2 regions of the Psychrobacillus sp. FSL K6-2836 genome follow, and region 2 is predicted to be linked to the other one. Evidence: riboswitches for the same ligand, from Rfam matches in the RefSeq annotation. Region 2 holds a riboswitch; the other holds the start of a gene.
The links. Region 2 has a riboswitch for preQ1 ahead of queF (preQ(1) synthase). Riboswitches for the same ligand answer to the same signal wherever they lie in the genome.
Positions count from the first base shown of each region.

Region 1 (15,568 bases), 1.3 Mb from region 2:
GAGGTGGAAGAAAAAACATATCATATCACAACTGTATCAATGGGTAATCCTCACTGTGTTGTTTTTGTGGAAGATCCAATGTTAGTAGACTTACCACTTATTGGACCTAAATTTGAGCATCATTCGTTTTTCCCGGAAAGTGTAAATACAGAGTTTATCTCGATAGAAAATCGCAAGACTATTTATATGCGCGTATGGGAACGGGGCAGTGGTGAAACACTTGCCTGTGGAACTGGCGCTTGTGCTGCAGTAGTGGCTGCTGTCTTAAATGGACACTGCGACAAAGACGCCGATATAACTGTAAAACTATTAGGTGGTGATCTTGTTATACGCTACACCGATGAAGGAGTATTTATGACAGGGCCCGCAGTAAGTGTGTTTGATGGAGAGATTTTAATAGAGCCGATAAATTGATTGATTGCCGGAGAGCCTTTTAGTGAAAACTAGTGAGGTTCTTTTTTTATGGGCTACCTTCGTTTGTTTATGGGTTATTGATGAGGGGTTATGGGCTAAACTGAGCAATTTATGGGCTTTCGTCCGTTTGAGCAATTAGCTTGGAGGAATTATGGGCTACCTTAAGATATTTAAGAGCTATCAGCAGGGAATATAGTTTCCATTGGTATAAAACGCAAATCTATTTAATAAACTATAATCTGCGAATGTTAATTTTCAGATGTAACATTATTAAGATTTGTAACGATATTGGTAAGTCATCGTAATACTCTCGTAATAAAGTCCTGGTAAGATGTGCTTAGACTAAATAGCAAGGGGTAGAGTATTTGAGAAGAATTCTTGGGACACTCATTATTACATTTGCATTATTGGTTAGCGGAACAAGCACAAGCCTAGCCGCATCTTCAACTTATACTGTTCAAAAAGGCGATACTTTGTATAAAATTGCTAAAACGCACAAAGTCTCTGTATCAACTTTAAAATCATGGAATCATTTAAAATCAGATACGATTAAACTTAACCAAAAGTTAAAAATCTCATCAAAAGCGGCAACTGCTGCAAAGAAACCGAAAACACCTTCAAGATCTACAGATGATAAGGTAGTAAAAGAAATTGTTGTTACTGCAAGTGCATTTACAGCAACCTGTAATGGCTGCTCTGGTGTCACTAGCACAGGCATCAATCTCAAGCGTAATCCGGATGTAAAGGTCATCGCAGTAGATCCTAAAATAATTGCACTTGGTACGAAAGTTTATGTCGAAGGATATGGTTATGCAATAGCTGGAGATACAGGAAGTGCTATCAAAGGAAATAAAATAGATGTATTTTTCCCAACGAAAAGCGAGGCCTATAAATGGGGTCGCAAAAGTGTAAAAATCAAAATTTTAGAATAGAATATAACCAACTTTCTTAACTAGAAAGTTGGTTTTTTAATGAAAAAGATATCATTTCTTTGCAAATTTCTTCGTAGTAAAACTGATCATGTGGAACAAAACTCGTTTTTCCAACAACCTGGTGAATCGGACTTTTAGCACCCTCTTCATTCATTTTAAAACCGAAGATTTCTATTTCCTTTAATTCCTCTTTCCAAAGTTTAACAAACTCCGAAATCTCCACACGTACTATTCCTGAAACCTCTTCTGCCTGTAACGCAAATTGCTCCCATTCCAATACGCAGTCATACAAAAATACATGAGCTAATTCATTATCTACTAATTCACCCGTCTTAACAGAATACTTCATAACACCAAGTGAATATAATTCCTCAAAGAGCACGTCTATACCGAGCTCCTCTTTCACCTCTCTTATCCCATCAAAAACTGTTTCACTCGCGAGTAAATGCCCCGCAGCAGTAATGTCCAACAGTCCAGGATAGTCTTTTTTCAAATCACTTCGTAATTGCAAGTAAACATATTGTTTTCCCTCATGTTTACCTATAAACCAGCATTGAAATGTTTCATGCCACAAACCAAGTTTATGAATCTCCTCCCGGGTCTCCACCCCTATTTGGTTATGCTCCTCGTCAAATACTTTTAGTAGTTCTTGTTCCATATTAATACCTCTTCATTTATTTATTTTGAATAAGCTCTACGAAATTATTTAATTTTTCCAATGAAATAATGTTTTCGTTACACTTTTGACTATCCTGGCAAATATAATTCCCTCTCGTAATAAAGGCATCTTGTGTTACACCCTTGACCGATGAAGTAAACATTCCAATTTCTTCTGTGCGATTACATAATGCACAAATTCCTTTTTTGTTCGAAACTTTATAACCACCAGATATTCCGACTAATTTGTTTTTGTGTTCAACAACGAGAAATTTTTTATTGGACCCTTTATCTAACCAGCCTAAATAAGATATTTCCTTAAAATCAATACTTTCTAATGAAGGAACTTTGAGTTTCTTCGCCTTCGGAAAAATCTTTTTAATAGCAGTCTCGCTAATTTCTTTAAATGGAATGACATAGGGCTTTAGAGTTTCTAAAAATTCTTCGGCATCTAATTTTTCTTTTACTTCTACAATCGGATTCAATAGACTTTTTTGGTCTACTGTCATTTCCGCAAATAATCCGAATACCTTCTCGTATGATAATGCTTGTAAGGCATTTAAAACCGCACGATCGTTTACAGTGGCATGTCCATTTACCAATGTTTGCGCTTGTCTTTTTATAAAGTTATATTGATCACTTCTAATGAAAGGATTCATATATCCCTCTCCATTCATAATTATTTTCATTAGTCCAATTGTATCGAAAAGTAATTGCTTAATAAACGGATAAGATGATTAGGAATTGTTTTCACCATATAAATCATAAGAAAAACCGGTCAAAAAGACGCCCTGTCCCTGAAGATCAAAACCTGCTTCTATCGTTTTCGAAGGGCTTTGATTTCGCTTCTTTTGACTCCAGCGGGATGAGGGAGAAAGATGAAACATCACTACGTACCCGAAAGGGCGGTGATGGTTCATCGCTCCCCCCGCGGAACGCGTCCACCTAAAACGGAAATCATTCGTATTATTCATACTACTAAGTTCTATAAACCCAGTGTTCACGCTACATGTTTTTATACTTTCTTTTCTTTTAAAAAACTGGCAGCCCCTATAGGAGCTACCAGTGTATACTTATTACTTTGTATAAATAATTTTCTTAACAGTTTCGATAGAAAGATAATACTCTTTTGCAAGCTGCTCCATGGAAATCCCACTTCTATATGCTTCTTTTAGAGAATTATTTCGCTCATCAATCCGCTTTCTTTCCCCAGAAAGCGTTCCCCATTGTTTATAAGTTTTTCCCGGTTTTGGGATATAAATCGTTTCCCCTTGAATATACTTTTGAATTTCCTTCACTAGCTCCTCAGGTAAAACGGAAGTTGCTTTAATATATGTCATTTTACGCTCGCTCCTTATTTTTACTATCTAAATAAGGTGCAAAGCCAACATTATGAAATGGCGATAAAAATATTATAACTTCTCATACAAAGTATCGCCCTTTCATCTTTAGGCTTTGCATGAGGCGTTGCACTGTCTAGCAAGATCCTACTATTTGCCATTCCACTCACCTCCAAGTTCGCTATTTCCTATTTTAATACAAGTGAAAATTTTTCAGAACCAATAAATTGAAACTTTCATCAGGTTCTATTTTTTAGTTGTTCAAGTAATTGGCTAATCCTTTCCTTCTGGCTCGCTGTTTCTTCAGCTAAAGGTTCAATCTTATATTTTTCTTCTTTAATTGAAATATTAACTATATCTCCTTTTTTTACCTTATCATTTAGTTCAGAACTTTGGACAAGCAGGCTCTCAGTTTCATTTGGATATTTCAAAAAGACTGCATAGTCCCCTTCAAAACGGTCTAATGTATATTTATTCGAGTTCACTCACAATCTCTCCTTTGTTATTCAATAATGTGGCTGCGTCCCCATCATTTCTCCACATTTGTCCAGTCGTCCATTTCAGATAGCCTGAGCCCTCTTTTGCTTCTGAACCACTTGTTACATAAATCGTCTCCCCAGCCTGTAAGTTGATATTTGGAAACTTGAATATTTGATTGCCAATTACTGAAACTAATTGCCAGTCTTTTAAAATAATAGCAGTATCACCATAATTGGTAATCCCGACTATCTCACCTCGAAGATCTTTACTAGAAATGTTAATGCCTATTGCTGTATCAGCAATTTCAGATGGCTCCACACTTCCATTTGTTAATACGTTATAATCTTGCCCATCCGTTTCCACCACTATATTGCCAACTTCTGCAGTACCATATATTTGTGTTTTTATTTGTTCCAGTCTCGACATAACTTCCGCATCCGGATGACCATAGGAATTATCTTTACCATAACTTAAAATAGTAACCTTTGGATTTACTGCCTCGATAAACTCTTTTGAGCTACTCGTGTCTGAACCATGATGTCCAGCTTTCAAAACAGTTGCTTCTACGTTTGCGCGTTCTAATATTTCCTTTTCCACAACAGTATCAGCATCCCCCATCAATAAAAAGGAAATCTCCCCATAAGATATTTTTAATACAATAGATGCTTCATTATTATCATCTGAATCATCCCCTACATTTAAAACCTTAATATCTAGTTCATCATCTAATGAGATATTATCACCAATATTTGGCACGGTAAACGGTATAGCTTTATCTAATATAAGCTGTAGCATTTCCTCATATGTTTGAGAGGTATGTACCTTACCAGAATCCACAAAGTTTTTTATAGATATAGAGTTCAAAACGGAAATCAGTCCGCCGATATGGTCGGCATCAGGGTGAGTTGCCACTACATAATCTAGTTTTTCAACTCCCTGCTTTCGTAAGTAATCTACTACATCTTTTCCAGCTTTTTTTGTACTTCCATCGACTAGTAAATTTTTTCCGCTTGGAGATTGTACTAAAATAGAATCCCCTTGCCCTACGTCTAGAAAATGGACCTTCATCTCTTTACGAGCCTCGACTGGTACCTGAGAAGATTCTAATGTCTTGTTCGTTTGCTGATTTAGTGTACAACCACTAAGCAAAACTGCCATACATATACAAACTATCATTACTATCTTTCTCATATAAAACCTTCCTTTTCGTTGCTGTGTACCATTCTACCATAGGAAAACAAAATTCATATATTACAAATTCCCTTGACAGTTGATAACTATTCGCATAGAATAACTGTTTGTGAAAACTAACGTGGTTCGAGAACCTCCCACGTAAAAAAACTAAGGAGAAATGATAATGAAAACAAAGACTATTGCAGTAACTGGTGTAATTGCCGCTCTTTATGTTGCGGTATCTCTACTAGTGGCTCCTTTTGCATTTGGTGCAGTACAGTTTCGTATTGCAGAGATGTTTAATCACTTAATCGTATTTAATAAAAAATACTTTTTTGGAATTGTATTAGGAGTATTCATCACAAACATGTTCTCTCCAATGGCCGCTTACGACCTAACATTTGGAGTAGCTCATTCTATTATTACGCTATCACTAACGATTTTGGCAACTAAATATGTTAAAGGAAACATCGCTCGCATGGTTATTAATACAGTTCTCTTTACAATTACCATGTGTATTATCGCATTTGAATTAATGCTTGCGCTTGATTTCCCATTCTTCTATACATGGTTAACCGTTGCAGCTGGTGAATTCGCTGTACTGGCCGTCGGTATTCCGATTATTATTGCTTTAGATAGACGACTGAATTTCAAGACTCTAATCTAAATAATTCCACCCGATTCTAGTATTCTAGAACCGGGTGTTTTTTTATTCTTCTATTAAACCTTTCTCTACTAGAAAGTCTCGAGCAACATCCTCTGGTTTATCGCCATCTATATCTACTCTTGCATTCATCTTTAGCATATCTTCTTCAGATATTTGACCAGCCAACTCGTTTAGTGTATTTTCTAGTTCCGGGAATTTTTCTAATGCTTCCATACGCACGACTGGAGCTGCATCATACTTAGGGAAAAAGCCTAAATCATCCGTTGTCGTTAGCAAATCAAAACGCTCAATACGTCCATCAGTCGTAAATGCAGGTATCACATCGACGTCTCCATTTTTCAACGCTTCATACATCACATTTGGATCTAAACTTTGCGTTTCTGAAAATACAAATGGATACGTATTTATTAGATCGTCAAAGCCATCTCCTTTTCTTTCATAGAAAGCATGAGGTGCCCCAAATACCATATCACTAGTTTTAGAAGCCTCTACTAAATCAGAGTAAGTTTCTGCATTGTACCCATTATCCTTTGTATAAGCTAATGTATACGTATTTTCAAATCCAAGTGGGCTCAACCATGTAGCTTCAAACTGTTCCTCGTAGCCTTTTCTTACTTTTTCCAGCACACTATCTGAGCTTTCTCCCACCGCAGATTCCTCTTTCAAAACATCCTTTAAGCCCGTGCCAGTATACTCCACATATAGATCAATATCGCCTTTTTCCAAAGCAGGAGTCATAATTGCAACTTCTCCTAGACCTTCTTTATACTCCACATCAATATCTGTCTTTCCCTCAATATATTGTCCTAAAATCTGAGGAAGTATAAATTGTTCCGTCCATGGTTTCCCACTGATTACTAATGTTTCCTCTGAATCCGAGCAGGCACTTAAAAGCATTATTGCTGCAAGTCCCACTATCCCTATTAACTTTTTCATCCCATCATCCTCCAGTACTCATTCCTTTTGGTGTAGCTCTTTTCTCAATCCATTTCAATAGTAGATCGAATAGAATTGCTAATAATGCAACGGGTAATGCACCAGCTAAAACGAGCGAATTATTATAAGATTGCAATCCACGGTAAATTACATCCCCTAACCCACCTGCTCCAACAAATGTTGCCAGTGTAGCAATACCTACAGTCAGAACTGTAGCGGTTCGAATACCCGCCATTATAAACGGCAAAGCAAGCGGAAATTCAATCTGCCAAAGCAGCTGACTTTTCGTCATACCCATTCCTCTTCCAGCCTCTATCATCGATTCATCAATATTTGAAATCCCAGTATATGTATTACGTAATATTGGTAAAAGTGCATAAATGATCAGGGCGATTAAAGCTGTTTTAGCACCAATTCCTATTAGTGGAACGAGAAATCCGAATAATGCTAAACTAGGAATTGTCTGAAAGATCGCGGTGATTCCTATAACTGGCTCCGCTACTCTACGATATCTTGCAACTAATATCCCTAAAGGTAGGGCAATTGCAATCCCTACTGCTAAAGCTATAAAGGATAAGTAAATATGTTGCATAAATGCCTCTTGTATTAAATCTGAACGACTTTGAATCGTTTCTATAAAATTACTCACTTATAACACCTCTTCCTTTACAAGCATTGCTCGAAGAAGTATTGATTGGTTAACAAAGCCTAGCTCCTTATTACTTTGCATTACTAGCAGCCCTCTCGTACTTTCATTTTCCAGTAAAGCGATAGCTTCTTCCACTAACATAGAACCGTCAACCTCTAGATAATGAGATCCCCTTTCACCATCAAAAAATGAAGCGAAGTCCTGTAACTCTCTTTTGCCAACCGATTTTTTTCTATTGATACGTTCGATCCCAATAAAGTTTTTCACAAAGTCATTAATAGGGTTTTCTATTATCTCTGCTGGTGTTCCAACTTGCTCAATCATTCCATCTTTCATGACGACAATCATATCCGCAATCTTTAATGCCTCATCTATATCATGAGTAACAAAAATGATTGTTTTTTTTATTTTTTCCTGCAAATACTTTATCTCATATTGCAATTGTTCACGGCTTATCGGATCCAGTGCACTAAATGGTTCATCCATTAAAATAATATCCGGGTTCGCAGCAAGCGCCCGCACAACACCTATTCTTTGCTGCTGACCACCACTTAGCTCAAGTGGATATTTACGTAGAAATTGGTCGGGTTCAAGTCCAACCATCTTCATTAACTCATGAATTCGAGCTGTCGTCTTCTCCTTTGGCCATCCTTTCAAATTCGGTACAAGCGCAGCATTTTTTTCAATCGTCATATGAGGGAACAAGCCAATTCGTTGAATAACGTATCCAATCGTTTTACGTAGCTCAACGGGATCTATAGTGGATATTGCTTTATCCTCCACGTAAACTTCACCAGACGTAGGAGTTTCTAAGAGATTGATCAGTTTTAATAGGGTAGTTTTACCGCAACCACTCGGTCCAATAATGACCACTAATCGCTCTTTCGGAATTGTTAAAGAGACATCCCTCAAAGCATTCGTTCCATCAGGATATACTTTCATAATATTTTCAAAACGAATCAAATCACTGGCCTCCTTTCTTCTACTATATTTAGTTTCTACTATATTTACCCTAAAAAGTTTATGATAAAGCCTTTTATCCGATCTATTTCGTGAAAAATTTTGGAGTTTGTGGAAATCATCGTTTATGTTGTGCTCTCTCGTATAGGGAACTTGCTCTCTTGTATAGCTACTGGTGGCTCTCGTTTAGAACTCGGCGGCTCTCGTTTAGAACAATTTCTCTCTCGTATAGGGGCTGATCGCTCTCGCATAGCACAGGCTCTCTCGTTTTGACCTCGGTGGCTCTCGTTTAGAACAATTTCTCTCTCGCATAGGGGCTGATCGCTCTCGCATAGCACAGGCTCTCTCGTTTTGACCTCGGTCGCTCTCGTTCAGAACAATTTCTCTCTCGTATAAGGGCTGATCTCTCTCGCATATTGCAGGCTCTCTCGTTTAGACCTCGGTGGCTCTCGTATAGAACAATTTCTCTCTCGTATAGGGGCTGATCTCTCTCACATAGCACAGGCTCTCTCGTTTTGACCTCGGCGGCTCTCGTATAGAACAGTTTCTCTCTCGTATAGAGGCTGATCTCTCTCGCATAGAACAGACTCTCTCGTTTAGACCTTGGCGGCTCTCGTTTAGAACAGTCAAAAGTATCTACTTTCACTTCCAAATGTACGCATGCAAAAACCGCCTCCTTCAGGAAGCGGCTCACTCTGTTATTATTCTTTTACAAACTCGATGGTGCTACGTACTGTGTCGATCGGACGCACTAGTCCTTCGATTTGTTCTCGTTTTGGTTCTAAGAAAGGAGGCAATGATAGTTTTTCTCCTAGAGTTTCATATGGTTCGTCTCCCATAAATCCTGGACCATCTGTTGCAAATTCAAATAGGATTCCGTTTGCAACTCTCGAATACAATGATTGAAAAAAGAAACGATCGACGAATCCTGATGTCTGGAAGCCGAAGCTTTCCATACGATGTGTCCATTCATCTAGCACTGCTCTATCTTCAACTCGGAAAGCAGCATGGTGAACTGTTCCAAAACCTTGACGACCTGGTGGAAGAATGATATTTTTTTCCACAATAACCTGTGCACCATTACCACCTTCACCTACTTCAAATAAGTGAAATGCTCCGTTCTGTCCAATTTCTTTAAATAATAGAACCTTTTCAAGCACTTCTTTCATATAATCAAATTCTGCAATACGAATAGTAATCGGACCTAGACCGGTAATAGCATACTCTAGTGGAATCGGACCTTTTTGCCATGGTGTACCTGCTGCAACACCTTTATTGTTTTCGTCTGACACTAGTTGATAATGTTGATCATCGAAATCTACAAATGACAATACTTTAGTTCCGAATTGCTCTTGGATTCCAGTATGCTTCACATCTAGTCGATCAAAACGTTTTACCCAGTAATCTAAAGCCGCGTCAGTCGGTACACGGAAGCCCGTACGGTATATTTCATTTGTACCATGCGTCCCCTTTGGAATGTTTGGAAAATCGAAGAACGTCATATCCGTTCCAGCTCCCCCAACATCATCTGCAAAAAACAAATGATAGGTTTGAATATCATCCTGGTTGACTGTTTTCTTAACGAGTCGCATGCCTAATACATAAGTGAAAAATTTGTAATTTTCTTCAGCACTGCTTGTAATTGCAGTAACATGGTGCATACCTTTTAAGTGATTCATATATATTCCTCCAATATTTTGTCTTTAATTTAATTATCTTCAATTCGAAGTAATTTTATCATGAATAAAAAAACATGTCAACAACTCCATTCTTCCACCAAATTACAAAAGAAAACCACCTATTAGAGTAATTTTTCACAAATAAAAAAACTGTCCCAGTTAAGACAGTTTCTACTTGCTGCTGAAAATACGTATCATACTTATTAAACATTCTTAATCACAAATGCAATTACTATCTTTGTTTTCATATTTAGTAATCGTAATCATTGTCTTTCTCAGTGGATTTATTTATGATCTACAAACATATTTAATAATATAACACCAAATATATTATTTTTATAAGCTACCCATTTCTCTCTTTTCAATAAAATCTTCTTCCCATACTTCTTTCTTATCTGTAACTAAAAGATATTGGAATCTTGCAAATAGCTCTTGAATCTCTTTCTGCTCATTTATAATGGTCATACTTTTATTGTATTCTTTTTCATCTGCATATCTAGAAATTTCTATCCATTTTGTTTCATCATCTTTGCTATTGATTTACATTGTATGAAAATTTAAATATTTGCTATAGATTTCTGAGGCTTTTTCTTGAATACTTAAATATTCTTCAACCTTATCTTGTTGTATATGGTACTGATAGATTTTAACAAACATATTTACTCTCCTTTTTTGTCTAAACCTCTTCCTCTAGTCAAACCAGGAATATGTCGTTCAATTCCAATGTTTTGCACCAGTCCTTGTTCTACCTTTCCACCCCATCTTCTTTAATTCCTTGGTGATTAACATATTAAAAAAACCATGACCAACTAAAACGATTGATTTATGTTCATTCGTGTGATCAATTAATTGCTGCGCGGCCTTCTTTGCCCTTAATCTCGCCTGACTCAAAGATTCACATTGATTAGAATAGCCGCTAAACCATAGCAATCTTAAAATAACTGCCCATGTATTTGGCTTTAATTTTATATTTAATAATATTCTTGGACTAGCGGGTAACTCGGTTTCTCGAAACAAGGAGTCAGAAATGGTTTTTGTTTTTGAATTTAATAATTTTGCTGAAACAACAGATCTTTTCAAATCACTTGTAATTACAAGCTTCGCAGCTGTTACTTTTTCGATTGTCCCTACAGGATAGACCGACTCTTCAAATACTCCATTAAAATCATATTTTTCAACCCACTTCTTAAAGTCTGCAAAAGCTATTCTATCATTTTCTATTAATTGTGATTTACCGTGCCTTATCAATGAAATCTCCATTTCATACTCCTTAATTATTATAATAAGAAAAAGAGCTATCTAAGTAGCTTAAAAGTTATTAAGTATACAAAATATTGAGTAGAACCCTATGTATTTCTCCATACAGTTGCATATTTCTTTTGATATTTACTGTCTTCTTCTGTTGCAATGAGATCAAGTGAGGTTTGTTTTATTTCTTCTTGTTTTGTCTCATCATATAGATTTCTAAGACCTTGAATAATATCAAATCGGATCAATGTGTAATTTTTTTCTTCGGCGCAGTTTCTAAAGCGATCAGTCAAGTGATTAATAAGCAGCTCTTTTTGTTCAACTCCTGCTAAACCTACTCTCCATATGGATTGCAAACTATGTCTTGCAGTAACAAACTTAGGGTCTTTTGTCACTTTCCACAATGAAGAAAAATCATTAAGCATTCTCTTCTCAGGGTCGCTTATTGCTAAATGAGAAAGAAATTGTGCTGCAAGTGATCTTTTATGATTGTCTCGATTGTTTAAGTCTTGTAATAATTTATCCCAAACCTCATATGCCCAGTCTACTTCTTTTTCTGTAACCGCCAATAAACTTTTGTATGCTTCATATTTCATTTCTTTGATTGGTGATTTTAAATCGTCAAAATACCTTTGAATCTGTGCTTCCATTTTATCAGCTCCTAAAAGGGTAGTGTATGTATTTTACTATAGCACTTATCTAATTTTTAGTTATATTTTTCATTGTCTCCTATTTCTAACAACAAGTACTCGGTTAAAATAATCTCCCGTGTTCACCAACTAATAGTTTGTAATCGACTGTTTAAGGGAAAGCACTTACAAAGAGATTAATAGGGGGAAGAAAAATGGCTAAAAAGAAAAGGAAGCCATGGAGCAAAAAGAAGAGAATCGTGATGGGTTCACTAGGAGTATTTGTACTTTTCTATATTGCAGTTATATTATGGCATACATATAAGCCTTTACCAGAAGGCGTTTCCTTTAAAGGGGAAATACATAATACAGATTCAGTTGAGATGATTACTGACTTAACCTTTGCACAGGACAGAAAAGGAACTGGCATGGTACACGAAAACTATATATTTGACGAAGTTTATAACATGATTGAGGAAGCGGAAGATTTTGTCGTAGTAGATTTTTTCTTGGTTGATGGTTTTTACGATGAAAAGGAAGATTTCCCGAAGATTGCAGATACTTTGTCAATTACATTAGCTCAAAAAAAGAGAAATCATCCGGATATGCCTGTTATATTTATCACGGATCCACTGAACAAGGGTTATGGGTCCTTTGAAAGTAAATGGTTTAAGAAAATGAGAGAAGCTGGCGTAGAGATTGTTTACACCGATCTAGACCAATTGCGCGATTCTACCCCTATCTATTCGGGTATTTATCGTACTTTTTTCCAATGGTTTGACTTTGGAGGCGAGGGTTGGATTGCGAATGCGATGGCAAGTGAGGCACCCAAGATGACCGTGGCCTCGTATTTGACATTACTCAATGTGAAAGCAAATCATCGGAAGGCAGTAGTAACGGAGAAAGAAGCGATGGTGACTTCTTCTAACCCTCATGATGCAAGTGGTTTTCATGGAAATGTTGCTTTGAAAGTAACTGGTCCTATCTTAAATGATATTTTAGAATCGGAGGAAGCTGTTTCTTTGTTTTCCGGAGGACCTAAATTACCCCGGGTTGATACGAAAGAATCTGGCGGGCAATATCAAGTTCAGTATTTAACAGAGAAGAAAATCCTAGATGTGTTACTTGCGGACTTAGCAGCAACAAAAAAAGGGGATAAAATTTGGCTCGGTATGTTCTTTGTAGCTAAAAGAGATATTGTCAATGCACTCATAGACGCAGCAAATCGTGGTGTTGAAGTTAATATGATTCTCGATCCAAACGAAAACTCCTTCGGTCAGCAGAAGTCTGGACTTCCGAATCGTCCAGTCGTGCAGGAAATGGTCGAGGACACAAAAGGTAAGTTAAATATACGTTGGTACAATACCGTTATCGGTCAATACCATACAAAAGCAATTTGGATTCAATCAGACGAGCAAACAATTATTTCAAGTGGTTCCTCGAATTATACTGAACGAACATTAGATGATTATAATCTAGAAAATAACTTAAGGGTAATTGCACCAAATGATAGTGAGTTAGTAGTCAAAATGGAAACTTATTTTGAACGACTTTGGAACAATGAAGATGCTATGTACACGGTAGAATTGGAAGAGTTCCAAGACAACTTTACTTGGTGGCAGCGATGGATTTATACATTGCAAAAGTTTATGAAAGTGACTACTTATTAAGTAAACAGAAGTATATCCTGTATATAAAGACGTAAAAAAAACGCTGAGTATATTCAGCGTTTCAGAGGTTCGACTACTGGATATATGAATGAAAAATCTATGGTAGCTTCAAGCTTTTGTACAAGATGATCTTGTGGTACAAGTTCATCAATCGTAATCATCTCTATTTGATCGCGTTCAACGTTTTGATTTTTAGTCATCATATCCATTCACCTCAATGTTTATTTAGAAAGTAGTTGATTGTAGTGTAGGCGGCGACTCCTGCGGGAACAGCCCGAGTCTTGAGACCCCGCAGGAGCTTGCGACGAGGAGGCTTGAGCCGGGCCCGCGGAAAGCGTCCGCCGAAACGAAAATCAACTAACCCTAATTCGAAAAATACTAATTCTATTTTAAAAGAAAAAAGACTGTAGTTAAACTCTAAATTTCTCGAGTTTGTCTACAGTCTGAAACGCTGAGTATATTCAGCGTTTTATTTCTCTTTATGGAAACTAAGCCATTGATAATTTTGTTATCTAATCCTATTATTTTTGAGCTTCTTCTTCACTTTTGTATTCTAAAATGTCTCCAGGCTGACAGTCCAAAGCCTTACAAATTGCCTCTAAAGTTGATAATCGAATTGCTTTCGCTTTTCCGTTTTTCAATATAGAAAGATTAGCCATTGTTATTCCAACTTTCTCAGAGAGTTCCGTAACGCTCATCTTCCTTACAGCTAGCATCACATCAATATTAATTATTATTCCCATTTTATTCACCTCAGACCGTTAAATCATTTTCAGACTTTATATTAATCGCTTCTTGTAAAAGTCTTTGGAGAACGGCTGCAAAGACTGCAATCATAATCGGAGCAAAAACAAAGAGCATTCCAATCAATACTACACCTGGCGCATCGTCTAACTGCGCAAATATAAAGAAGAATGGCATACCAGCCACATATAGACCACTGATTATAATTGCACAATATTTAATAATTTTTAAAGCTTTTACAGACACTTCCGAAAACGCTTTACTCTTATCAATATAACTTAAAAGTTTAAAAGCTTGATACAATGCAGCGAAAAATGGTACCACGGATACATACATAACTATTAAAATGCCGTATAGTACATAAGTGAACTCCGAATTACTTTCAGCTGCCTCTTTAGCTAATAAAGGCAACCCAAATATACATATAGCAAGAACTGGAGTCCCAATAAGAAAAACAGCTATCTTTAAAAAGATTGTTGAACCTTGTTTCATGAAAAGCACCTCACTCATTTGTTGTTAATTTTACTTTAACATACGTTTTATCGATTTACAATAAAACATTGTTGTAATTTAACATACTATTATTGTTAAATAAATTTTGTTCGTTTTTTTAAAAAGAAAAAAAGCATTTCTAATTTACAAGAAATGCTCTAAAACATAAATTATTCAATTTATAACTTGTACAAATCTATCCTCAAATGCGTCTCCACTTAGTTAGTGTTGAAATACTACTGTTAATGAAGTAAGGAAAACTATTAATCCACTATTTCAATCATAGTTCATTTTCACATTGTCTGTCGGGAAACATAATCGCTATAAGCTGATAAAACAGCATTCCAAATGTCATCATTAGTTTGCAATTTACTACGACTTATTTTAATTTTTTTTTTATTAATTCCTCCTCATCCTGTCACACTACCTCAGAGCTTTTTTCAAGTTTCAACAATATGCTTTATATGTAAAGGTAACTCGCTCATTTTCTCCTTCAGAAACTCTGGATATAGATTTATTAATTTTATTTCGTCCAACGTTTTCCAATAATAAGTATGTATTTTCCCGTTCTCATCTACTATAAATTCACTGCCTTTTTTAAGGATTTCCTCATCTATAAGCTCTAGCAAATAAAAAAAGCAAACTTCATGAAATTGCTCATGTAATTTATCTTCTTTGAAAAAGTTTTCATTAACCCAAAGCATCCGGCTTACCTTCACTTCTATTCCGAGTTCTTCTTTTATTTCACGCTTTACGGCATCTTCGCTTTTTTCGTTCATCTTGATCCGACCACCTGGTACATAATAATAAGCTTGGCCTTTGTCTTGCATAACTAGCAGTTTCTCATCGTGTACCACCAATCCTGCAACACGATAATTAAATCTTCCCTCCGTAGTCT
Region 1 is NZ_JBBOOM010000001.1:3,132,318-3,147,885, reverse strand. Features, by position in the region: gene dapF (diaminopimelate epimerase) at 1-414, shown strand, start outside; gene MKY37_RS15000 (3D domain-containing protein) at 780-1,346, shown strand; gene MKY37_RS14995 (NUDIX hydrolase) at 1,363-2,004, opposite strand; gene MKY37_RS14990 (FusB/FusC family EF-G-binding protein) at 2,021-2,662, opposite strand; gene MKY37_RS14985 (CD3324 family protein) at 3,080-3,343, opposite strand; gene MKY37_RS14980 (DUF3006 domain-containing protein) at 3,583-3,828, opposite strand; gene MKY37_RS14975 (MBL fold metallo-hydrolase) at 3,815-5,014, opposite strand; PreQ1 riboswitch class I at 5,130-5,174, shown strand; gene MKY37_RS14970 (QueT transporter family protein) at 5,181-5,663, shown strand; gene MKY37_RS14965 (glycine betaine ABC transporter substrate-binding protein) at 5,706-6,599, opposite strand; gene MKY37_RS14960 (ABC transporter permease) at 6,604-7,248, opposite strand; gene MKY37_RS14955 (ABC transporter ATP-binding protein) at 7,249-8,211, opposite strand; gene MKY37_RS14950 (ring-cleaving dioxygenase) at 8,910-9,887, opposite strand; gene MKY37_RS14945 (hypothetical protein) at 10,224-10,352, opposite strand; gene MKY37_RS14940 (histidine phosphatase family protein) at 10,602-11,147, opposite strand; gene MKY37_RS14935 (hypothetical protein) at 11,234-11,785, opposite strand; gene MKY37_RS14930 (phospholipase D family protein) at 11,980-13,434, shown strand; partial or broken gene MKY37_RS14925 (IS5/IS1182 family transposase) at 13,497-13,637, opposite strand; gene MKY37_RS14920 (helix-turn-helix domain-containing protein) at 13,956-14,177, opposite strand; gene MKY37_RS14915 (DUF2975 domain-containing protein) at 14,188-14,670, opposite strand; gene MKY37_RS14910 (NUDIX hydrolase) at 15,111-15,568, opposite strand, start outside; gene MKY37_RS14905 (YbaK/EbsC family protein) at 15,568-15,568, opposite strand, start outside.
Region 1: another riboswitch for preQ1. It lies ahead of MKY37_RS14970 (QueT transporter family protein); the one in region 2 lies ahead of queF (preQ(1) synthase).

Region 2 (15,568 bases):
CGATAAAAAAGTGAATGAGGAAGGAAAATCAAATATTACTTTTTATCAATCGGAATTACGTAATGTGTCTTTACATAAAATTGTTCCTCTAGAAGGACATCATTATCTGCACTGGACTCAATACAAGGAAATGAGTAAATATGTTAATGAATTTACCGATGCATTTGCAAATGATTGATTGTGGGGGAGTCACAAGTTATAGCAACTTTGTTTACAGATTTACTTGAACGTCTGATAAATAATAGGAGTCAATATTGATGTTTGTTGAGAAGTGACTTCACTAATTTAGGTGATGCTTGTGATGATACTGATAGAAAACACTAAAGGTTATAATTATGGTTCGATCCTGTGTAAAGAAAATTTAAGTTAATCAGGGATACTATACAAGAAGGAAGGAAAGATTTCCATGATTTTGTAGAAACCCAAATCGGCGACAAGGTAATGAAAAGTATCTTAAAACATAAACTACCAGAAAATTGAAGCGAGAGTATACCATTTTAAAGAGGATGAGAATTTGGTATGGATAAGAAACAGCAGTTGCTCGAACAAATAAAGCTAGTAATAAATAATCTTCAAATAAATCATGTAAATGAAATAAATAGTGGAATTTTGCAGCTTTTATATAAAAGATATAAGGATGCATTAGAGATCTTAGAAAATAACAAAGACGTAGAAGGAATAAATATTAGTGGTGGAGTACGTGCATACATGGATGGATATAATAACTACCAACATCCGTTATTAGGAGAATTGCATAAGGCAGAAAAACTATTTAAAGAATTATAATAAGGTGTTTATTAACCAATAAAATATAAAGTCTCAACTTATCGTTGATTGACTCCTCCCCTTAATGTAGGATTTTCTCTTAATAATCTTTGAGAATAATATTACTTTAAGATAAAAGAGTATCCTCAGTTAAGAATTTTTGGTGAGGATACTCCTCTTTGTTCGTATTTTTATTCTTCCACTAAATAATGATATATATCGTACTGTACGGGTTGTTCTAGAATCATGTTCATTGTAGCAACATTGTACACTTTACCTTTATCTATAAGAGTATCGTTTTCTGCACTATCTGAATCTACCACAACTTTACCAAGGTAATAGAAATCTTTTCCTTCACCATTATGTTTTTTTACAAACAAATGAACACTTATGTTTGCTGCAGAAGAGTTTACTATTGGTGCGATATCTTTAGCTGTAATTTTTCTGTTTTTAGTTGAACACCATTTAAATATGTCTGTAGATAAGAACTCGTCCATATATTTCACTTCTAAATTCTCTTCGTTAGTTTTATGATAGTTTACAAAGATAGGACAGGTATTCATTTTAACTCTGCCGCCGTTTAATGTCCCTTCTTCATTACTACTCCAATTCAAAATTCTACATACGTCTTTTCTAGAATACTTTTCATATATAGTCAAAGGAGTCTGTTTGTTATATTTTTTATTCTTTTCAAAACTACATAGAATTATATCCTCCAACATTTTCATGAAGTGATCATTCTCTATGCTTTTCTGTAGTTCATTGTTTAGTTTATATTTTCCGTTTGCTAAGATTACTATTGGTTTTGAACCATAATTTTTCTGAGCAGTTGTTACGAAAAAATTTAATGATAATAAATTTTCTACTGAAAAAATCGTCTCGTCATCAATATAAGTTCCATAATCACTTAATAGTTTTAGATAATCTGTTTTAGAAATTTCACCTATTTTTATTAGATTTTGAACTAATAAAACTTCATGAATTCTTTTGCCATTTATAAGTTCTTGAGAAAACATTGTTAATACTGCTTGTTCATAATCATTTATATTTGTTACAGGTTCATTCATACTTACTAAAAAATCAAGGTAATTTTTCTTTTTTACAAAGATTACTTCCGGGTCAATAGAATTATTCTTTATAAAATCAATTAGAAGGGGCACTCTACCCAATCTATTTTTTAATTCTTTGTAAGGAGTCGTGAGAAACTCCATATTGTACAATTTTAACTTTTTACTATCAATTGCATCAAAAATACGTTTTTTAGCAATCTCTTCAAAGTTAATTGTTGAAACACCTTGGATATAATCTGTATTAACCGTTCTACGTCGGACATTATCCTTGTTCATGGATTGATCGCCAGAAAGGGCAATAGGGATCAAATAGTTATTTTTATAGTTTCCGATGAAATCAATAATAGTTACATACTCTTTTTCATTATGCTTGCGTAGTCCACGTCCTAATTGCTGGATGAAAATTATACTTGATTGTGTTTGGCGAAGCATGATAATTTGGTTTAAAAATGGAATATCAATACCTTCATTAAAAATATCTACAGTTAAAATATAATCTAGTTCATATCGCTCTAATTTACTAATAGCATCTTCTCTTTCAGGTTGTGAATTATCACCTGTAAGTGCGACAGTTTTTAAACCTTTGGTATTTAAAACTGTCGATAATGCGTGTGTTTCTGCCTTGGAGCTACAGAAGATTAAACCTCGTACATGCTTTCCGGAATAGCCATAGTATTTAATTTTTTCAAGAATATGGTGGACGCGTTCATGTGATACAAGATGTTGCAAAGTAGATGTATCATCAATTATTTCACCATTTCTCTCATAATCTGTCACGCCAAAGTAATGGAATGGACAAAGCATTTCTTCTTCAAGAGCAGCTTGAAGTCGAATTTCATAAGCAATATTGTAATCAAAGAGTTCAAAAATATTAAAACTGTCCGTTCGTTCAGGAGTGGCCGTCATTCCAAGTAAGAAATCAGGTTCAAAGTAATTAATAATATTCAGATACGAATCTGCACCTGCACGATGTACTTCATCTATTAAAATATAGTCAAATTCTTCTTTAGCGAACTGTTGTAAATACCGTTGCGAGGATAGTGTTTGAACTGTGGCAAATAAGTATCTTGCATTTGTATCTTTTGAATTACCTGAAAGAATTCCAAATTCATCTTCATGACCACCTAATATTTTTCGGTAATCTTGAAGAGCCTTCTTTAAAATTTGTTCTCGATGGACGACAAAGAGCACTTTTTTAGGGGCAAAGTTACGAACATCAAAAGCAGATAGATATGTTTTTCCTGTACCGGTAGCAGAGATAATTAACCCCTTTTTAGCTCCGGTTTCACGGAGAGTCTTTAACTGTTTCAGCGCATCAATTTGCATTTTATTTGGCTGAATAGTTAGACTATCTGCTAATTGGTTTGTTAGATACTCTGTGTTCACTTGAAATACATTTGAGGTTGTCTGTTTAACGAAGGGCTGCTGTTCATAATTCAAATTGTAGTTGTTAATCCATTCTACGGTTAAAGGGATGGACTCGTTCCAAGCCTCTTCAAATTGATTTTTGAAGTGATGGATGATTTCTCCATCTTCTAAAGAAGTTAAATAGACATTCCATTCATAGTTAGCTTTTAAAGCACTATCCGTTAGGTTAGAACTTCCCACTATTAAAGAATAATAGTCTGTGTGTTCGAATATATATCCTTTTGAGTGGAAACCTTTGACACCAGTTAGACGGACTTCCACATTTTCTAGTTTTAGTAGTTCTTTAAACATTTTGGGTTGATTAAAATTTAAAAAAGTAGACGTTAAAATACGACCTTTTATACCCTTTAACTGAAGGTCGAATAGCATAGTTTTTAAAGTTGCTAGTCCACCCTCGGTTATAAAGGCAACGGAAAAAGTGAAGGTTTCGCATGTTTTCATTTCTTGAAGAAGAGTAGATAAAACATTTTCATGAGCTTTATTTGATAGCAGCTTAGGCTTAAACTTTCCTGATACAGGATTATTTTGATCAATAAAACCTTTATGTAATGAATTCTTCATTTTGCGAATCAGTTGATCCATTTAAACCACATCATTTCATTTCAGATTTTCCGAACTACTTTTTTCATTTGCTACTTTTTCAACTGCTGGAATATCAGCGGCTGCAAAATTAAGTGTATGTAAGTTTTCCCGAGTTACCCATCTCGTGTCAGCATGCTCCCTTGCAATAGGGATACCTTCTAATAGTTTTGCTTGATACGTTTCTAGTCTAACGATAAATTTTTCGTATTCATAGGTTGTATCTTCAACTTTTTGACCAACTTCAATTGTACAATTAAATTCTTCTGTAATTTCCCGTTGTAAAGCTTGTTCTGGTGTTTCTTCAAGTTCAATTTTACCACCAGGGAATTCCCAAAGGTTTGGAAGTGACATAACCGGACTTCTTAACGCACAAAATATTTCGTTCTTCTCGTTTTCAATAATTGCCCCGACAACGTGGACTAATTTTTTCATTATTTACCACCCTAAATTTAGTTTATATCTTTATCATAGCTGATTTTAAAGTGATGAGCAGCAAGAAACTTCAAATGATTGGAATTTACTGATTGTTATGTATTTGATCTTTTAAGCGAAATCAAAATGATTCCGATCCAATTTAGTAAAAAGCATTGGTAGGGTCCATTGAAATTACAAATTACAAATTACAACATAGCAATAACGGTTATTCAACTTTTAAATGATTCTGATGAAATTGTGGCTAAGGGGATATTAATAGAGGGTAATGGTCTTTGTACTAGTTATTATGTTGAAGAGGAGAGCTTTAATTTTGTATGTATAAGCAGATTTAAGCTAGATACAATGCTAGTTACCCAATATCTTCGGATAAAAGTATGGAAGGAATATGAATTACACAGCTTAGCTCGAGGGCGGAAATCTAATGAATGAAGGATTTTATTTTGAATCTTTGATGGAGCACATTATTGTAGTAGGGGCTGATTGGTGAAAGTAATAACTTGGGAAGAATATATAGTAATTTACGACGGTGGCAATTGATATACAAATTGGATTAGTTCGGAATGAATAACAAAAAGTAGATATCTCCACATAAGTAGAGGTATCTACTTTTATAATGTTTCCGAGTCTCTTTGATAATCTAAATCTCTCCTAGGTTAAGATAGTTTGTAATATTAGCTTCAATAACTCTTCAGTTGTTTCTGGTAATTGTTCCGGTAAATAAATTGGATGTTTCATTTTTGCTCCTCCTTTAATCTCTTATTCTATTAACAATATAGTCAATCTAGTTCGAATTTATGCATGATATTATAAAAAAGTTTTCGAATCTCTTAAAAAAAGATTTAAGTGGTTTCAATGACTAAAATGTCTATTTGACGTTTTGGTCAATATTCTATATTATGATTTAGTACCCGTACTTGACCGGGAGAGGTTCATAGCTTATACCCTCTATAAAAAACTATGGATACATGACTATTCGCCATGTCCATATACTTTGGACGTGGCTTTTTTTGTTTTTATCCTTTTGTTTGCATAGATTGGTTTGTGAAGCCTCTTTTGAAAGTGTTGGGAAACATTTTTTATAGGAGGTTTTTTATTATGTCTGGAAGAAGTCATGATGAAGGTTTAAAGGATTTAACATTGTTAGGTAACCAAGGCACAAAATATTCATTTGATTATGCACCTGAAGTATTGGAGTCGGTAGATAATCTTCATTCTACTCGGGATTATTTTGTTAAATTTAACTGCCCAGAATTTACAAGTTTATGCCCAATTACAAATCAACCGGATTTTGCAACGATGTATATCTCGTATATTCCGGATAAAAAAATTGTAGAAAGTAAATCGTTGAAGTTGTATTTGTTCAGCTTTAGAAATCACGGTGATTTCCATGAAGACTGCGTTAACATCATCATGAACGATTTAATTGAATTGCTAGACCCAAGATATATTGAGGTCTGGGGGAAATTCACTCCACGCGGAGGTATTTCGATTGATCCGTGGTGTAACTATGGAAGACCAGGGACGAAATATGTAGAGATGGCGGATTTTCGTTTGATGAACCATGATCTATATCCAGAAAAAATCGATAATCGTTAAGTAGAATAATCCTTATTGAAGGAAGAGGTTATTAGCTACCCTCTTAAAAAAACTAAGAAGACACAGCACTCCTTCTTAGGGTGCTGTTTTGTCATTATAAGGGAGTTTTTATGGATGAAGCAGGAAAAAGCAATTATTGTGTTTAGTGGAGGACAGGATAGTACGACATGTCTGTTTTGGGCGAAAGAACGTTTTAAAGAGATTGAGGCAGTGACGTTTGATTATAGGCAAAGACATAATCTAGAAATCGAGTGTGCCAAGGAGATAGCTAAGGAGCTTGGTGTAAAGCATCACATACTGGATATGTCGATTTTAAATCAGCTTGCACCGAATGCATTGACACGAGATGACATAAAAGTAGAGGACGGAGAAGATGGTGGATTGCCGTCGACTTTTGTACCAGGTCGAAATTTGCTCTTTCTATCATTTGCCGGTGTTTTAGCGAGCCAGGTAGGAGCAAAGCATATCGTTACTGGCGTGTGTGAAACTGATTTTAGTGGCTATCCGGATTGTCGAGATATTTTTGTGAAATCCCTAAACGTAACACTAAATCTTTCTATGGATACTACCTTTGTGATTGATACACCACTAATGTGGTTGAACAAAGCACAAACATGGGAGCTGGCAGATCAGCTTGGAGCACTCGAGTTTGTCCGAGAGAAAACGTTGACCTGTTATAACGGAGTAATAGCGGATGGCTGTGGGGAGTGCCCAGCATGTAAGCTGAGAAATAGAGGGCTTGATGAGTATTTAAGCTTCAAGAAGGGGTCCTAAGACATGACTGATTTTAGAATTGTCGATAAGCTTCAAAAAATAGATGAAGATATTCAAAGTAGTCAATTAAAGTATCATTCAAAGCGTGTTCTCGTGAGCAAGGAATTTACCTTCGATGCTGCCCACCATTTACATAATTATGAGGGGAAATGTAAAAATCTGCACGGCCATACGTATCGTGCCGTATTAGGATTGAGTGGATACACGGATGACTGCGGTTTGATGATTGATTTTGGCGATATAAAAGAAATATGGAAACAAAAGATAGAGATATATTTGGATCATCGTTATTTGAATGAAACCCTTCCAACGATGAATACGACGGCAGAGAATATCGTTGTCTGGATTTACGGGAAGTTGTCTGAACATTTGCTTGATGAGCAACGATTTAATGGGGCACGTGTAGAATTTATCAGGCTGTATGAAACTCCGACAAGCTATGCTGAAGCAAGACGGGAGTGGATGGAAGTTGAGTAAGGTACCCATTATGGAGATTTTTGGACCGACGATTCAAGGCGAGGGAATGGTAGTGGGCCAGAAAACAATGTTTGTGCGGACTGCAGGCTGTGATTATTCCTGTTCTTGGTGTGATTCATCGTTTACATGGGATGGTAGTGGTAAGCATCTCATTGTCCAAATGACTGCAGAAGAGATTTGGTCTGAGTTAAAACGTCTTGGAGGCAGTGGTTTTTCTTTTGTCACGGTTTCGGGTGGAAATCCGGCACTCCTTCGAAACTTGGATGCACTTATTGCTATTTTAAAGGAAAACGACATAAAGATCGGAGTGGAGACACAGGGAAGCAGATGGCAGGAGTGGCTGTATGATATCGATGAACTGACGATTTCACCAAAGCCTCCCAGTTCCGGAATGATCACGGAATTTTCTGTGCTTTCGGATATCATCGAAAAGCTTAACAATCGAAATAGCGAGCAGCATACATCCCTCAAAATAGTCGTTTTCAATAAAGAGGATTATGAATATGCCAAGCAAGTTCACCTTCGATACCCGACAATCCCTTTTTATCTCCAGATTGGTAATGATGATATCACGACGACTGACAACCCACAGCTAATCAGCCATTTATTAAAGAAATACCAAGAGCTGATCGACTGGGTGATTGAGGATGAAGAATTAAGAGATGTCAAAGTACTGCCACAGCTGCACGCCCTTGTTTGGGGAAATAAAAGAGGCGTATAGTGGTCAGCCGTAAAACTGTATTTAATTTAACTAAAGGAGTAACATCATGAGAATTTTATTTTATTTAATATCTATTGTGACTGCTAATGTCGTAACCGCAGCTTTTGCACCATTACAGCTTGGCATGTTCATTGTCCCTATGGGAACGCTGTTAATAGGAGCTACCTTCATTTTTAGGGATCTTGTGCAAAACAAATACGGTAGAGCGAAGACATACTTATTCATTTTTGTAGCTTTAGCATTTTCTGCATTAGCATCATTTATGTTAGGGGATACTCTATTAATTGTACTTGCTTCAGCCATTTCCTTTGTTGTAGCTGAAACAGCAGATACAGAGATTTACACAAGACTAAAACTACCAATGGCTTGGCGTGTCTTCTATAGTGGTATTGTGGGAGGATTCCTGGATTCCGTGATTTTTGTAATAATTGGCTTGAGTCCTCTTGGAGCGAATTTTCTTCCATGGGAAGCAGTACCAGCTGCGATTGTAGGGCAAATTATTGTGAAAACCGTGATCCAGATGATTGGGGCACTGATTTTGAATCAGGTTTATGTAATAAAGGAAAAGCGTTTACTTTCTGAATGACTATATAAAAATGTAATATTTATTTTAGCCTTCCATAGATTTGGAAGGCTATTTGTTAGGTTAGAAGTTTAGTTTTGGGAATCATCATTACGTGGAAAGCTATTACTTGAATAGCCTAGTAATCTCCAGTAGACTAATAATTACGATAAAGAGACAACTGAGGAGTGAAACGCCGATGGAAATTTCTATTACAAAAGCTTTGCGTGAGTTAAAGACATTGGATGCACGCATCTTAAAGAAGATTAACGAAACGACTTTCGCGGCGTCAAAAAAACCGAAAGAGAATATTCGTGGTTTTAAGACAGTTGATGAGTTTGAAAAGGAAGCAAAAGAAAGTATACAATCTATAAAGGATTTGATGGATCGCAGAAAGCAAATCAAAAAATCGATTGTAGAATCGAATGCAACAACTATAGTTGAAGTTTCTGGAGTAAAAATGACGGTGGCCGACGCGATTGAGCGTAAAAACTTTATTGAAATCGAAAAAACACTCCTTCGTAAAATGAATACCGATTATGCTCAGTCTCAAGAAAAAGTAGAAGTTAATAACGAAATTGCCCAAGATAGATTAGATACTCAGTTAAATAATATGATTTCTAAAGATGGTAAAACCGATTTAACTGCGGTTGAAGGCTACAAAAAGTTATTTTGGGAATCCGAGGAAACGAAACTGATTGATCCAATTCATGTAAAAGAAATTGCGACAAAAATGGCTCTAGATATCGAATCTTTTGAAGATGACGTGGATGTAGCACTAAGTGAAATTAATGCACGCACGTTAATCACTATTAAACAATAAATAGTTTAAAAACTTGCTGTTATAGTGAAAAAGAAAAAAGTTTCCCCGTTTGCAGGGTCTGGGTTAATCCCTGCTCTTACAATCAACATTTGCGTATGGCTATAAAGCTTAAAGCTCAACCTTTAAAATTAAAAGCTTAACCATCAACTCTCTTATATCCTAACGTTCAATATTCAGCGATAAAAAATCTATAAAATCTCGGGTAACAGGTGCCAAAGGATTTGAAACTTCCTTTCTTCCCCTCCGAGCAGCTATGACAGCACAAAAAAGAGTGGTCCTTAGGGGTCACTCTTTTTTGTTTGGAATTTAATTTTTTAAAAATCGCCTTGTGCAAGAAACAATTATGTTTGTTTCTTGCGCAGAGTCATTTTCTAATGCTGTTATATAGAAAGAGTGATTGTCGAATAAGACGGCTACTCTTTTTTTCATTTTATTCCAGTTAGTCAGCGACCAAAGACACTAAAGGGATCCTGTATCTGATTTCAGTTACTAGATTTTAGTTTAGCGGAAATATTATTACCGGTTTCGATTATTTTACTTGTTAAGAATGCGAGTCGTTCTTCCGTTAGGTTGAAGCTGACGACACCAACGCTTATGGCACCGATGATTTGTCCAAGACTGTCCTTGATAGAGACTGCGACTGAAGAAGTGCCTTCGGTTCGTTCAGAGTGACTTATTGCATATCCCTGCTTCGTAATCTGGCTAAGTGTTTGTGAAAAGTTGGGGATTTCTCCTGCTGGTAAAAGCTGTGACAATATACTTTCTGATTGGGAACTAGGCATGGCTGCAAGTATTGATTTGTTGGCAGCACCGATGTGCAATGGAATACGCAATCCTAGTTGGTCGTATATTCGGATTGGATTATTTTCGCTATCAATTCTTTCTACAATCATTGCTTCTATCCCAACAGGTTTGCTTAAATAGACACTCTCTTCTACTTCTTTAGACAAGCGTTCTAGCTCTGGTCTGACTTTACTGACGTAGTCTATCGTATCGTACACTTGTAGACCATACTCTAACCAAACCATGCCAAGACGGTACAACTTGGAGTGCTCATCTTGCTCTACCATGCTTTGTTTAATCATCGCTTGTAATAATCTATGCATCGTGCTCAGTGGGAGCTCACATTGTTTGGAAAGCTCAGAAATACTTATTCCTTTATCATTTGCATGTGCTACTAAAACCTTTGCAACAGACATCGCGCGAGTAATGGATTGCATATGAATCACCGCCTATTTTATATTGTTCGAAAAAACAGCATTTAAATATTCGAAATATATTGACATCATATCATGAAACGCATATATTTTAAATATAATATTTCCGCTATTCAGAAACGTTTTCCGATATGCGGAAAAGGAGGAGTAGAAATGTCTTTTAACTCATCTATGTATAAAAAATTAGAGAGAGTAATTGTAAAGCATCCGAACGAAGCTTTTATTAGTCAAGAACACTTATCGGATAAGTGGAGATCATTCAATTACCTAGAAGAACCTAATTTTGAAGAAGCGGTGCGTGAATATAAAACATTCATCGAAATTTTAGAAAAGCATGTACCACAAATCGATTATCTGCCGAAATCGGACAAAGTAGGTTTAGATTCAATTTACGCACATGACCCAGTGAAACTTACGCCAGCTGGTGCCATTATTTTAAAATCAGGCAAGAAAATAAGACAGCCTGAAGCAGCCATTTATAAAGATTTTTTACAAGAAAAAGAGATTCCGATTATTGGAGAGTTAACTGGTGAAGCAGTATCAGACGGTGGAGATATCGTCTGGTTAGATGATAAAACTCTTGTAGTGGGTCGCGGATATCGTACAAACGACGAAGCCATTCGTCAACTAAAAGAAATAACAGCCCCATATGTAGATGAGTTCATCGTAGTGCAGCTTCCACATGATCAAGGAGAAGCAGAATGCTTACATTTGATGTCTTTCATCAGTATGGTTGATAAAGATTTGGCAGCAGTACATTCACCATTGATGCCAGTATTTTTCCGTCAGTTACTGATAGAGCGTGGTATTCAATTAGTAGAGGTACCAAAAGCAGAATACGATAATCTTGGATGTAATGTACTAGCGCTTGCACCACGTGTTTGTGTAATAGTCGAAGGCAATGAATCGACGAAACAGCAATTGCTTGATGCGGGAGCAACAGTTTATGAATACAAAGGACGAGAAATCAGTGTATTAGGTACTGGTGGTCCAACATGTCTAACAAGTCCAGTTATTAGAAATTAAGGGGGAACATGAAATGAGTAAATTTCAAAATGTAATTGCAAAAACGCCAGGTAAAAGCTACGTAGAAGGATTAACAACTTCCGATCTTGGGAAACCGGATTATGAAAAACTATTAGTTCAGCATAAGGCTTACGTGGAGGCACTAAAAAAATGTGGAGTAGAGGTAACACTGCTTTCAGCAAGTGAAGAATTCCCAGATTCGACGTTTGTAGAAGATGCTGCAGTGCTGACATCTGGATTTGCTGTTGTTACAAATCCGGGAGCGGAATCTAGAAATGGAGAAATTGTTGAAATTGAAAGCGCTTTAAAAGATTTTTATAAGAAGTTTCATTATATAAAATCACCTGGAACACTTGATGGTGGAGATATTCTTCAAGCGGACAATAAATTCTATATTGGAATTTCTGAACGTACCAATGAAGAAGGTGCACATCAGTTAAAAGAAATTTTAGAAGGCGAAGGTTTTGAAGCAACAATCATCCCGTTACAAAAATTCTTCCATTTGAAAACTGGTATCGCATATTTAGGGAATAACAAAATGGTCGTTGCAGGTGAATTTGTCGATCATCCAGCTTTTGAATCATACGACAAAATCATTATAACTAATGAAGATGAATACTCAGCAAACTGCATTCGTGTAAACGAATATGTAATTATTCCAGAAGGCTACAGCGAAACAAAACGCAAAATCAACGAAGCTGGCTATGAAACAATTGAACTTGATATGTCTGAAGTTCGTAAGCAAGACGGCGGTCTTAGTTGCCTATCATTGAGATTCTAACGAATTATTACGGGTGCCAGCCACCCGTAATAATCAGAAATAATAAGCGCATTAGATTAAGTTAAAGAGATAACAAGGGGGAGGGAATAGTATGTCTAATAATAGCGATTCAGCACAACAAAATGTATTAAACCGCTCGATGAAAAGCCGTCATTTACTTATGTTGTCACTTGGTGGGGTAATTGGGACTGGATTATTTTTAAATGCAGGTTATACGATTAATCAGGCAGGTCCAGGAGGGGCTATACTTGGTTATCTATTTGGTGGGTTAATCTTGTATATGGTAATGATCTGTCTTGGAGAGCTTGCTGTTCATATGCCGGTAACAGGTTCTTTTCAAACTTATGCGACGCGATTTATTAGTCCATCTGCAGGATTTTCACTTGGATGGATGTATTTTGTAGGCTCGGCTGCTACGGCTGGTGTCGAGTTTACCGCTGCGGGCATACTAATGCAGCATTGGTTCCCAGATGTTCCAATCTGGATTTGGTGTGCAATTTTCATGGTTTTATTATTTGCTTTGAATGCGCTGACAACTAAAGCTTTTGCTGAAGCGGAATTTTGGTTTGCGGGCATTAAGGTAGTGGCGGTAGTTCTGTTTATAATCATTGGGGCTGCAGCAATTTTTGGCCTTATTCCATTGGAAGAAAGAGCAACGCCATTTGCGACTAACTTAGCACCTACAGGACTGTTTCCAGCAGGGATTGCTATTGTTTTTGTTACAATGATGAATGTTATCTTCTCCTACCAAGGTTCTGAGTTAGTAGGTATTGCAGCAGGAGAAACGGAAAATCCAGAAAAGAATATCCCAAAAGCTATTCGAACAATTATTTTTAGAATCGTCGTGTTTTATATTGCTTCTATTATTGTATTATCTGCTATTTTCCCAGCATCCGAACTTGGGCTGCTTGAAAGTCCATTTGTTACTTTAATGAATTTAGCGGGTATACCGTATGCTGGTAGTATTATGAATTTTGTTATTTTAACTGCAATTTTGTCAGTAGGGAATTCATGTCTATATGCTTCAACCCGTTTATTGTGGTCGATGGCAAAGGAAGGTATGGCCCCAAAGATATTCGGTCGTTTATCTAAACGAAAAGTTCCACTTACTGCTTTAATATTTACGATGGCTTTTTCTTTACTATCATTATTAACAAGTGTAATGCAGGCAGATACAGTATTCGTTTTATTGATGTCGATCGCAGGGATTTCAGTTACTATTTCATGGATGGGAATTGCGGCATCTCAATTAATGTTTCGTCGCCAGTATATGAAGAATGGTGGAAAACTGGATGATTTAGGTTATAAAGTTCGCTTCTATCCATTAGTTCCGATAATCTGTATTGCGTTTTGTTTACTGATATTAGTATTTTTAGCGTTTGATCCGACACAGCGCGTAGGCCTTTATTATGGAGTAGGGTTTTTCATCGCCTGTATGCTATTCTACAAATTGAGATTAGAAAAGAAAAATAATAAAGCAGAATTAACAAATAGTAACGTGGTTCAAGAGAATTAAAATCTTTGTTATCTGAATATTTAGAATTACTGTTTTGTTGGGCATTAGTAATAAAGGAGAAATTTTAATGAGTCAATTATTATGGAGTACATCAGAAAAGCTTAGGACGTTGTTATGCGAATTAGTTAGTTGGGACAGTATTTCTTTAACAGAAGGTGAAACTACTTTTGCTCCAAAAACATTGGATAAATTAAGAGAATTAAAGTATTTTCAAGAACACCCGAGTCATTTGCAGTTGCTTGATGCAGGACTGGGCAGATATGCGGTAACTGCATTGTATAAACATCCAGATGCTGTTGAAACGGTCGTTTTGATCAGTCATTTTGATACGGTTCAAACAGAGGAATATGGTGCTTTGCAGCCACTCGCTTATTTTCCAGAGGAGCTGACGCAAAAGCTAATGGAAGATCCGAGTGATTTACCGGAATCAGCTCGTATCGATTTAGAAACTGGAAAGTATTTGTTTGGTCGAGGCACGATGGACATGAAAATGGGGCTTGCTCTCCATATGCAATTGATAGAAAAAGCAAGTGTCGAGAAGTGGCCGATCAATCTTGTATTGACGACCGTTCCGGATGAGGAAGTGAATTCTGCAGGAATGCGTGCAGCGGTGACTCAGTTAGTACGTCTTCGTGAGGAATTTGGGTTGACTTATAAATTATTTTTGAATAGTGAACCATCGTTTTCTCAAAACCCAACAGATATCGCGGAGTATATTTATTCAGGAACGATTGGTAAAATTATGCCCGCCGCTTTATTTTATGGGAAAGAAACGCATGTTGGAGAACCGATGAAAGGGATGACGGCGAACTATATTGCATCCTATTTGACCCAACGTATGGAATGGAATTCATTATTCCGTGAGACGGATCTTGGAGAAAGTACTCCGCTTCCAGTTTCCTTGCAGCAAAAAGATTTAAAGCTGTCCTATTCTACACAAACACCATATCGTGCAGTATCATTGTATAATGTATTTTTATTTAAACGTACTGCATCGGAAGTGATGGATCTTTTTGAACAAGTGGCAACAGAGGCGATGAGTGCTTTAAATGCCGACTATCAGAAGATATGCCAACGTGAGGGAGTAAAAGGTGTAGGGGAAGTCAAAGTACTTCGTTATGAACAACTGCTTCTCTATGCAAATCAAAAACTAGGAACGGAAGAAGTAGAACGATTAAAACAAGAGACACTTGTGCAGGAAGATTGGGACGATCGTGAAAAATCATTGAGGATTGTTGATAATCTGATGATCCAGTGCCAAGAATTAGCTCCTGCGACAGTAATCCTATTCGCCCCACCTTACTATCCAGCAGTCAATACATCCAATGATCCGCTTATAGTGGAAGCGGTTGAGCTAATGAAGAAATCAGCGCAATCATTCAATAATAAAATCGACCAAATCCACTACTTTAACGGAATTTGTGATTTAAGTTACGTAAATTATGATGATGGTTCCAATGGATGGACAGCTTTCGAAAATAACACGCCGGTTTGGGGAGACACATACAGTATCCCATTTGAAGACATGGCACAATTGAAAGGTCCCATATTAAATGTTGGTCCTTTCGGTAAAGACGCGCATCAAAAAACCGAAAGATTGCATGTAGACAGTGCATTCGTCGAAATGCCTGTAATGCTAGAAACATTATTGAAAAGCTTGTATTAATAGGGAAAGTGACTCCAGAACTATATATGGAGTCACTTTTTTGTTTATAATCGACTCTGTGTAAGAAACAATTCGTAACAGACTTGAATGCTGAAACTTTCACGTTTGTGTTTTACACAGGGGCATTAC
Region 2 is NZ_JBBOOM010000001.1:1,844,314-1,859,881, reverse strand. Features, by position in the region: gene MKY37_RS08610 (alpha/beta fold hydrolase) at 1-178, shown strand, start outside; partial or broken gene MKY37_RS08605 (SMI1/KNR4 family protein) at 178-258, shown strand; gene MKY37_RS08600 (hypothetical protein) at 520-786, shown strand; gene MKY37_RS08595 (DEAD/DEAH box helicase) at 957-3,845, opposite strand; gene MKY37_RS08590 ((deoxy)nucleoside triphosphate pyrophosphohydrolase) at 3,861-4,277, opposite strand; PreQ1 riboswitch class I at 5,199-5,245, shown strand; gene queF (preQ(1) synthase) at 5,376-5,876, shown strand; gene queC (7-cyano-7-deazaguanine synthase QueC) at 5,991-6,650, shown strand; gene queD (6-carboxytetrahydropterin synthase QueD) at 6,654-7,127, shown strand; gene queE (7-carboxy-7-deazaguanine synthase QueE) at 7,120-7,848, shown strand; gene MKY37_RS08565 (VUT family protein) at 7,895-8,434, shown strand; gene MKY37_RS08560 (hypothetical protein) at 8,610-9,233, shown strand; gene MKY37_RS08555 (IclR family transcriptional regulator) at 9,716-10,453, opposite strand; gene MKY37_RS08550 (dimethylarginine dimethylaminohydrolase family protein) at 10,604-11,476, shown strand; gene MKY37_RS08545 (dimethylarginine dimethylaminohydrolase family protein) at 11,490-12,257, shown strand; gene MKY37_RS08540 (amino acid permease) at 12,349-13,773, shown strand; gene MKY37_RS08535 (M20/M25/M40 family metallo-hydrolase) at 13,841-15,439, shown strand.